DNA from 4 places in the Promicromonospora sp. NPDC059942 genome. Region 1 is predicted to be linked to each of the others. Evidence: riboswitches for the same ligand, from Rfam matches in the RefSeq annotation. Region 1 holds a riboswitch; each other region holds the start of a gene.
What was found. Region 1 has a riboswitch for S-adenosylmethionine ahead of ACFV9Q_RS14540 (aminotransferase class V-fold PLP-dependent enzyme). Riboswitches for the same ligand answer to the same signal wherever they lie in the genome.

Region 1 (2,191 bases):
GGCGACCTTCCAGCCCTGCTGGTCCCGGACGCCGTCGGCCCCGGGCGCACCCTCGAAGCCCTCCAGCACGTTGTACGACGGCGCGATGCCCGACGCCGTGGCGAGCCGCGCCGCCGCGATCGAGCGCTGGCCGGACCGGCACAGGAAGACGACGGGCCCGCCGGAGACGCCAGCCGCCTTGAGCTCCTCCAGGAACCGGGGGTTGGGGCGGCCGCCGGCCTGCACCCACTCGGCGAACACGGGCTGCTTCTCCAGCGAGGCCGTGTCCGGGATGCCGATCGTGCGCCACTCGCCGTCGGTGCGGACGTCCACCAGCGTGGCGTCCGGGTCGCCGGCGAGCAGGTCCCAGGCCTGCTGGGGCGTGATGTCGCCGGCGTAGCCGTCGGCCGGTCGTGCTTCGACGCGCGCGGGGTCGCTCATGATGCTCCTCCATCGGTCGTGGCGGTAGCACCCTCGTCCGTCCTCCGCTGCTGCGGGGAACGCTGGGTTGCTGCGGCGTCGTCGTGCCACGTCACTCGGCCGCTCGGGATGGTCGTTGCCAACCCTACGACATGGTGTCCGGTGGGTGGAACAGTGTCTCGACAGGCAACCCGACCAATTCAGTAGGAAAGCCGGTTCTCGCTACCGTGACGACGATGCCGCGGCCCGCCCAGAACGTGGGACCAGCATCTGAGACATGCGTTGACAGGAGTTTTGCCCGCAGCACAGGATGGCCGCAGGTCATGAGCGCCAGCGTCAAGCCCCGGCTCGCTGGCCGGCAACCCTCCCTCCGCGGTGGGGTGCCCCGGGTGACGACCAGGCCGCGCGCAGCCCGCGTGCGGCAAGCGCGGGGGAACCTCCCCCAGGACTGTGCTGGAGGACGCCATGTCTGCTCCCACTCTCAGCCGTGCCACCGCGGTGACCGACCTCGCCCCGCTGCGCCCCGTCGTGGGCGGCGGGACGCTCGTCCCGCTCGTGGACGGCACGCAGGTCTCGTACGCGAACCTCGACGTCGCCGCGTCGGCCCCGGCCCTGCAGGCCGTCGCCGACCGCGTCACCCAGGTGCTGCCGCTGTACGCCAGCGTGCACCGCGGCGCGGGCTACCTCTCCCAGGTGAGCACGGCGCTCTACGAGACCGCGCGCCGCACCATCGGCGCGTTCGTCGGCGCCCGCGAGGACGACCTGACGATCATCACGCGGAACACCACCGACTCCCTCAACCTCCTCGCCGGCTGCGTCCCCGCGCAGGCCGACGGCGAGCCCGGCCGCGTGCTGGTGCTCGACGTCGAGCACCACGCGAACCTGCTGCCCTGGCAGCGCACCACCGGCGCGACCGTGCTGACCGGCGGTGCCACCGTGGCCGAGACCGTCGCCCAGATCCGGGAGGAGCTGGCCGACGCCGCCGAGGACCGCCCGTACGCCCTCCTCGCCCTGACCGGCGCCTCGAACGTGACCGGCGAGTCCCTCCCGATCGCCGAGATCGTCGCCGTCGCCCACGAGTTCGGGACGCGCGTGGCGCTCGACGGCGCCCAGCTCGTGCCGCACCGCCGCATCTCGCTGGAGTCGACCGGCGTGGACTACCTCGCGTTCTCCGGGCACAAGACCTACGCCCCGTTCGGCGCCGGCGTGCTGGTGGGCCACCGCGACTGGCTCGACGCGGGCACGCCGTACCTCGCCGGCGGCGGCGCCGTCCGCCGCGTGCGCGTGGGCGGCACCGACTGGCACGAGGGACCTGCCCGCCACGAGGCCGGCTCGCCCAACGTCATCGGCGCGGTGGCGCTCGCGGCGGCCTGCGAGGAGCTGGCCGCGCTCGACCCGGCCGAGGTCGTGGCGCACGAGAACACCCTGCGCCGCCGGCTCGTGTCCGGGCTCGAGGCGATCGACCGCGTCGAGGTCGTGCGGGTCTGGGCCGACGCCGTCGACCCGGTCGGCGTCGTCACCTTCACCGTGACCGGGTACGACCCGGGCCTCGTCGCCGCCTACCTGTCCGCGGAGCACGGCATCGGCGTCCGGGACGGCCGCTTCTGCGCGCACCCGCTGCTCGGCCGGCTCGGGTTCGACGCCGGGGCCGTGCGCGCCTCGGTCGGCGTCGGCACCGCGGGCGAGGAGATCGAGCGCCTGATCGCCGCCGTCGGCAGCCTGGTCGAGGACGGCCCGCAGGCTGGGTACGACGTCGTCGACGGGCTGTGGGTCGTGACCGACGACCCGCGCC
Region 2 (2,191 bases), on a different contig from region 1:
GTCTCCAGGCCGGGGACCGGTCCGGTCGGCGCGGCACCGCGCACCAGGTCGATCGCGATCGCCTCGACGTCGGTGCCGGCCAGCAGGGCGAGCCCGTCGCCGGCCTCGCTGCGCAGGTCGCCGTACGGGGCGGTGACCAGGATCGCGGGGCGCTCGGCGGCGACGCCGTCGGCCCCGGGGGAGAGCTCGGTCGCCAGCGTGGCGTAGGCCCGGCGGACGGCGTCGGCCACCTCGTCGAAGGGGACGTCCAGCAGGTCCGTGACCAGGGCCGGCTCGTCGAGCTGCACCCAGGGTGCACCCGCGGCGGCGAGCGCGCGCAGCAGGTCGGCATAGGCGGCGACGACGTCGTCCAGCCGGTCCAGGGGGCGGAAGCCCTCGGGGGAACCGTCCGCGGGCTTGCTCAGGAGCAGGAACGTCACCGGGCCCACGAACGCGGGGCGGGTCACGACGGCCTGGCCGCCGTCGGCCGGCTGCGCCAGCTCGGTGAACTCGCGCACGGCGCGGTCGTCGACGAACCCGATCGGGGTGTCCGGACCGATCTCCGGGACCAGGTAGTGGTAGTTCGTGTCGAACCACTTGGTCATCTCGAGCGGCGCGTTGTCGCCCTCGCCGCGCGCCACCGTGAAGTAGGCCGAGAGGGGCAGGCGGCCCCCGTCCGCGGTGAGCCCGGCGAACCGGTCGGGCACGGCGCCCAGCAGGGCGACGGCGTCGAGCACCTGGTCGTAGTACGAGAACGAGCCGGGGACGGCAGCGTTGCCGGCGTCCAGGCCCAGGTCGACGAGGCGGCGGGCGGTGGTCAGCCGCAGGTCGCGGGCGGTCGCCTCCAGCTCGTCGGCGGTGGTGCGGCCGGCCCAGAAGGACTCGACGGCGCGCTTGAGCTCGCGCCTCCGGCCGATGCGCGGGTAGCCCAGGATCGTGGCGGTGGGAAGGTGCGGGTTCGTGACTGCCATGCGTATCAGCTCCATCGGACCTGGCGTTAGCACCTTGCCCCGAGATTGGCGCCTCGGAGGTAGGTTGCTGCGGTGTCGTGGAGCCAGGACTCTCGACCGCTCTGGATGATGAGACTTGATCGTAGGCATGCCCGGGATGTGGTCGGCAAACCGTCCACGCCTCGGACAAATCGGAGCCATAAGTTTGGTGATGGATCCGCCTGACCGTTTCGGCATCCGGTGATGGATTCTGACGTTCCCCGAGGACCGCACCCAGCGGGCAGCTCCCCGAACAGATCGGAACCACACCATGTCGAAGATCCTGATGGTCGTCTCTGCCGCGAACAGCCTGCGCCTGGCCGACGGCACCGAGCACCCCACCGGCTACTGGGCCGAGGAGGTCGCCGCCTCCCACCGGGTCCTCACCGCGGCCGGCGCCCAGGTCGACGTCGCGACGCCGGGCGGCGTCGCGCCCACGGTCGACGCGGTCAGCCTCGACGAGCGCGGCGGGGTGCCCGCCGCCGACGCCGCGGAGTTCCGCGCCTACCTCGACGGCATCGCCGGCCAGCTCGCCCACCCGCTCACGCTGGCCGACGTGCGCGGCGACGACTACGACGCGATCTACGTCCCGGGCGGTCACGCCCCCATGGCGGACCTCGCGCACGACGCCGACCTCGGCCGACTGCTGCTCGCGGCGAACGACCGGGGCACGACCGTGGGCGCGCTGTGCCACGGAGTCGCCGCGCTGCTCAGCGCCCAGGAGCCGGACGGCACCTTCGCCTACGCGGGCCGGGCGCTCACCTCGTTCACGGACGAGGAGGAGCGCCAGGGCGGCCTCGGCGACGCCGCGCCCTACCTCGTCGAGTCACGGCTGCGCGAGCGCGGCGCCGTCGTCCAGGTCGGCGCACCCTGGAGCAGCACCGTGGTCCAGGACGGCAACCTGATCACCGGGCAGAACCCGCAGTCCAGCGCGGCCGCCGCGGAGGCGGTGCTCAAGGCGCTCGCCGCGCGCTGAGCCCGGCTAGCCTGTGGGCAGGACGACGACGGAGGGGGTGCCGGTGCCGGGTCTCGACCTCCTCGCCACGTTCCTGGAGGTCTACCGCACCGGGTCGCTGTCGGCGGCGGCCGAGCGGCTGGGCGTGAGCCAGCCCGCCGTCACCGGGCAGCTCGCCCGCCTGGAGGAACAGCTCGGGACGCGCCTGTTCGTGCGGTCGCGCCGGGGCGCCGCGCCCACGGAGCGCGCCGTGGCGCTGGCCGCCGAG
Region 3 (2,191 bases), on a different contig from region 1:
GGCCCGAAAACAGCCTGGTTCCGGGCCCAATGACTGGGTAGAAGCGCACTTCTGCGTTGTGGGGGTGTGGGCTCGGCGGTGTCGGTCGATCGCACGAGTTCGGCTGACCGCCCGGCTCGTCTCGTGACCCCGGCCGGTTCGGTGCGTGACTCCGGCTGGTTGCTGACGCCGGCGCGTGAGTCCGGCTGGTCGCCGACGCCGGCGCAAGAGTCCGGCTGATTGCTGACGCCGGCGCAAGAGTCCGGCTGATTGCTGACGCCGGCGCGTGACTCCGGCTGGTCGCCGACGCCGGCGCGTGAGTGAGCGGGGACGGCTAAGCGAGAGTGCGCTACTACCCAGTCATTGCGCCCGAAAACAGCCTGGTTCCGGGCCCAATGACGGGGTAGAAGCGCACCTTGCTCGGGCGGGGTCCGCGCCCGCGTCAGCCAGCGCACCCCACCCCCTGGCGAGACCCTGGTCCCGGGATGTGAGATCTGGGCAAGGATCATTGACTTCTATGGGTTCCATTCGTATCTTCTGTGACATCGAGACCAATCACACCAATCCGATCGGAGAGATGTAGAAAGCCTCGACAGGTCATGAGTTCCGACGCGAAGCCCCGGCTGGTCGGACGGCAACCCCCCGCGCGGGTGGGTGCCCCGGGTGAGGACCAGGTCCACCGCCGCCGGCGGATGACAACACGCGTCGCTCGCCGATGGGCGAGCAGGTGAGGAGAACGACGATGACCCGGAGCGCTGCCCCCGCCGTCTACGTGTCCCTGCCGTCCCGGAACGTCACCGTGCGGGCTGGTGCTGCCCCGCGCGAGGACATGTGTTGTCACTGCTCCTGTCGCTGACGGCGACAGTCCCACACTGACAGCCCCGACGCGCTGACCGGTCGCCACAGGCGCCACCGGCCCGCCGCCCGGACTCCTCTCGGCGTCGCACGCCGAGCCCCGGCCGTATCCGGCCCTCACGTTCCTGACCGGACGTCCCACTCCTGCCCTCTGGCAGCCACGCTCCCGGGTGACCCCTGGACGCCGTCGCGCACCCTGCGCGCGCCGGCCGGGTCCTCCGGGCGCCGTCGCGCAGCCGCAGCCCGAACGGAGCCCCGCCGTGCCGTACCCGTCGCAGCCCACGTCCCTCGCCCCCACCTCCTCCCGTCCCGTCGTGCTCGGCGTGGACCTCACCTCCGCCGGCGCCCGTCCGGGCGCCCACCGGGCACGTGGCCCGGTCGCTCCGCGCCCGTTCGACGGCGAGCGGTTCCTGCACCTCGTGCGGACCGCCGACCGCGGCCTGCTCGACTTCGTCAGCCTCGACGAGGGCTTCCTGCTCCACCCCGGCCGCAGCCAGGTCACGGGACGGCTGGACACGGCCGTCGCCGCGGCCCGGGCCGCGCGGGTCACGGCCGGCATCGGGCTGGTCGCCGCCGTCGACACGGTGCACGTCGAGGCGGCGCACGCCGCCGTCGCGCTGAGCAGCATCGACCGCGCCAGCAGCGGCCGGGCCGGCTGGCAGGCCGTGCGGCAGGGCAAGCTCCCCGAGTCCGACGACGCGTGGGCCGCGCGCGTCGAGCTCGGCATCCGGTCCGTGACCCAGGTGTGGACCGGACGCCCCGGCAGCGGGTCCGGCGCGGTCGAGCTCGACGCCGAGGGACGGTTCCGCGTGGACCACGACGGCATCCGGTTCGCCGTCCGGGGCCGCCGCGCCGAAGGAGACGCGCTGCCGCAGGTGCCCCCGCCCGTCGTCGTCCGCGTGCGCTCCGAGGCCAGCGCGGCGCTCGCCGGCCGCACCGCCGACGTCGCGCGGATCACCGTCACCGACGCCGCGCACGCGGTGCGGCTGCGCCGGCTCGTGCGGGACGCCGCGCTGTCCGCCGGGCGCGACCCCGAGGAGCTGCGCGTGCTCGCCGAGGTCTACGTGGTGCTCGCGCAGGAACGGGCCAGCGCGCGGGCCCGGCTCGAGCTGGTTGAGGCGCTGGAGGGCACGGCCGCCATGGGCGACGGGCTCGTCGTCGCCGACACGCCGGACGAGCTCGCCACCCTGATCGCCGACTGGACCACCGTCGGCGCCGTCGACGGGTTCCTCCTGCGGCCGTCCTCGCTCAGCTCCGACCTCGACACCATCACCGACCACCTGGTGCCCGCGCTCCAGCAGGCGGGCCTGTTCCGCACCGAGCGGACGGCGACGTCGCTGCGCGGCTCGCTCGGGCT
Region 4 (2,191 bases), on a different contig from region 1:
GCGGGCCCGGGGGCGGGGGCGGCGACGGCGGCGGGCGCGGCGATCGTCGCGCCCGCGGCACCGATGCCGAGGACGACGGCGCTACGCAGCAGGTCGCGCCGCCCGAACGCGGCGTGGCTGTCGGGACTGCAGTCGGTGGAGCTGTGGTCGTGTTCGTGCACGGTGGGGCCTCCACGGTTCGGTCGCGCTGTGACGTGCCGATTTCATCCGTAGTATCGGCCGCTCTGCCGACCGGCGGGTACATCACACCCACCCCATCCCCCACACAACATGCCCGCCCAACCCGTTGAGTGCTGGCTATTTGTTGGTTTCGGGCGCGGAAAGCAACAAATAGCCAGCACTCAACGAAGGGGGTTAGGCGGCGGCTCGGCCCGTTAGGCCCACTCGGTCCAGGAGGTCCAGGGCCGGGCGGTGCTTGTTGAACGTGTAGACGTGCAGGCCGGGCGTGCCGGCGTCGAGCACTTCGCGCGCGAGCGCCGCGGAGAACTCGATGCCGTGCGCGTGCTGGGCCTCGGGGTCGACGGCGCCGTCGGGCGCGGTGAGCCGGTCGAGGTCGCGCAGGAGGTCCGCGGGCGCCGCCACCCCCGTGAGCTCCTGGACGCGGCGCAGGCGGCGGGCCTCGGTGGTGGGCAGGATCCCGGCCAGGATCGGGATGGTCACGCCCTCCGCCCGGGCCGCCTCGACGAACCCGGTGTACGAGTCCGCGCGGTAGAAGAACTGGGTGATCGCGAAGCTCGCGCCCGCCTCCTGCTTCTCCAGCAGCCGGCGCACCTCCTGCTCGCGCGTGGTGCCGGCCCCGGGGTTGCCGTCCGGAAACGTGGCGACGGCGATGGCCAGCGGCCGGGCGGCCGAGCGCAGCGCCGTGCTGACGTCGGCGGCGCACCGCCGCTCGTCCACCTGCCGCAGGAGCCGCACGAGGTCCACGCTGGAACGGACGCCGTCGGCCGGGGGGCGCCAGTCCGGCTCGTCGCGCGGCGGGTCGCCGCGCAGGGCGAGGAAGGAGCGCACCCCGGCCTCGAGGAACTCCTCGATCACCGCGGAAACGTCCTCACGGGACGCGCCCACGCAGGTCAGGTGGGCCACCGGGAGCACGGGCGTGCCACGCAGCAGGGTCGCGAGCACCTCGCGCGCGGTGGCCCGGTCGCCGCCGGCCGCCCCGTAGGTCACGGAGACGAAGTCCGGGCGGGCCGCCACGAGCCGCTGCGCCGTCTCCCAGAAGTTGGGCGCGGCATTCGGCCGGCGCGGAGGCATCAGCTCGAACGACACCGTCGGGCGGTGCGGGTGTACCTCGGCGACCATGGCTGCTCCATCGAACCTGGCGTGAGCACCTTGCGTCCCTCGCGCCGCGGCGACGCGGCGGAAGGTCGGCAGGTTGCTGCGGTGTCAGGGAGCCAGGACTCTCGACCGCTCTGGATGGGGTTCGCCACCATGCTAAGCGACCGTCCAGCACTGGGACAGAATTCGTCCGGAGGTCGAGACGGCCCGGTCCACGGTGTGTGGACCGGGCCCGCCCGCTACTTCACCGACCCGGCCACCAGGCCGCCCACCAGGCGCTTCTCGATGATCATGAACAGGATCACCACGGGCACGATCGCCACGACGGACACCCCGAACACGTACTGCCAGGACGTCTCGTACTGGCCCACGAACTTGGTGAGCGCCACTGACAGCGGCTGGTTGCCCGCCGTCGTCAGCAGCACCAGCGAGGCCGCGAACTCGTTCCAGGAGGCGACGAACGTGAACACGACCGCCGTCACGATGCCCGGCCAGACGAGCGGCAGGTTGATCTTGGTCAGGACGGCGAACGTCCCGGCGCCGTCGAGCTGCGCCGCCTCGTCGACCTCCTTGGGGATGCCCGCGAAGAAGCTGTGCATGATCCAGACCGCGAACGACAGGTTGAACGCGGCGTTGACCAGGATCATCGCGACCCACGTGTCGAGGATCCCGATGGCGATGAACTGCCGGAACAGACCCGACGTCAGCACGGCGGGCTGCACCATCTGGGTCACGATCACGAGGAACAGGAAGAACAGCCGGCCCGTGAACCGGAACCGCGCCGTGTAGTAGGCGGCGGGCAGCGCCACGGCCAGCACGAGCAGCGTGGCGCACAGCGAGATCACCAGGGTGGAGATCAGGTTCTGCGCCAGCGGCGTCTCGGGCGTGGACCACATCGTGACGTAGTTGTCCCAGT

Region 2: another riboswitch for S-adenosylmethionine. It lies ahead of metE (5-methyltetrahydropteroyltriglutamate--homocysteine S-methyltransferase); the one in region 1 lies ahead of ACFV9Q_RS14540 (aminotransferase class V-fold PLP-dependent enzyme).
Region 3: another riboswitch for S-adenosylmethionine. It lies ahead of ACFV9Q_RS25745 (LLM class flavin-dependent oxidoreductase); the one in region 1 lies ahead of ACFV9Q_RS14540 (aminotransferase class V-fold PLP-dependent enzyme).
Region 4: another riboswitch for S-adenosylmethionine. It lies ahead of ACFV9Q_RS12920 (methylenetetrahydrofolate reductase); the one in region 1 lies ahead of ACFV9Q_RS14540 (aminotransferase class V-fold PLP-dependent enzyme).

What each region holds. Positions count from the first base shown of each region.
Region 1 covers NZ_JBHWLR010000008.1:40,902-43,092, reverse strand. Annotated here, with positions in the region: gene ACFV9Q_RS14545 (rhodanese-like domain-containing protein) at 1-420, opposite strand, end outside; SAM riboswitch class IV at 719-833, shown strand; gene ACFV9Q_RS14540 (aminotransferase class V-fold PLP-dependent enzyme) at 865-2,191, shown strand, end outside.
Region 2 covers NZ_JBHWLR010000003.1:494,643-496,833, reverse strand. Annotated here, with positions in the region: gene metE (5-methyltetrahydropteroyltriglutamate--homocysteine S-methyltransferase) at 1-950, opposite strand, end outside; SAM riboswitch class I at 959-1,062, opposite strand; gene ACFV9Q_RS07255 (type 1 glutamine amidotransferase domain-containing protein) at 1,240-1,944, shown strand; gene ACFV9Q_RS07250 (LysR family transcriptional regulator) at 1,988-2,191, shown strand, end outside.
Region 3 covers NZ_JBHWLR010000023.1:65,548-67,738, reverse strand. Annotated here, with positions in the region: SAM riboswitch class IV at 575-686, shown strand; gene ACFV9Q_RS25745 (LLM class flavin-dependent oxidoreductase) at 1,095-2,191, shown strand, end outside.
Region 4 covers NZ_JBHWLR010000007.1:69-2,259, forward strand. Annotated here, with positions in the region: partial or broken gene ACFV9Q_RS12915 (hypothetical protein) at 1-161, opposite strand, end outside; gene ACFV9Q_RS12920 (methylenetetrahydrofolate reductase) at 355-1,299, opposite strand; SAM riboswitch class I at 1,304-1,420, opposite strand; gene ACFV9Q_RS12925 (carbohydrate ABC transporter permease) at 1,515-2,191, opposite strand, start outside.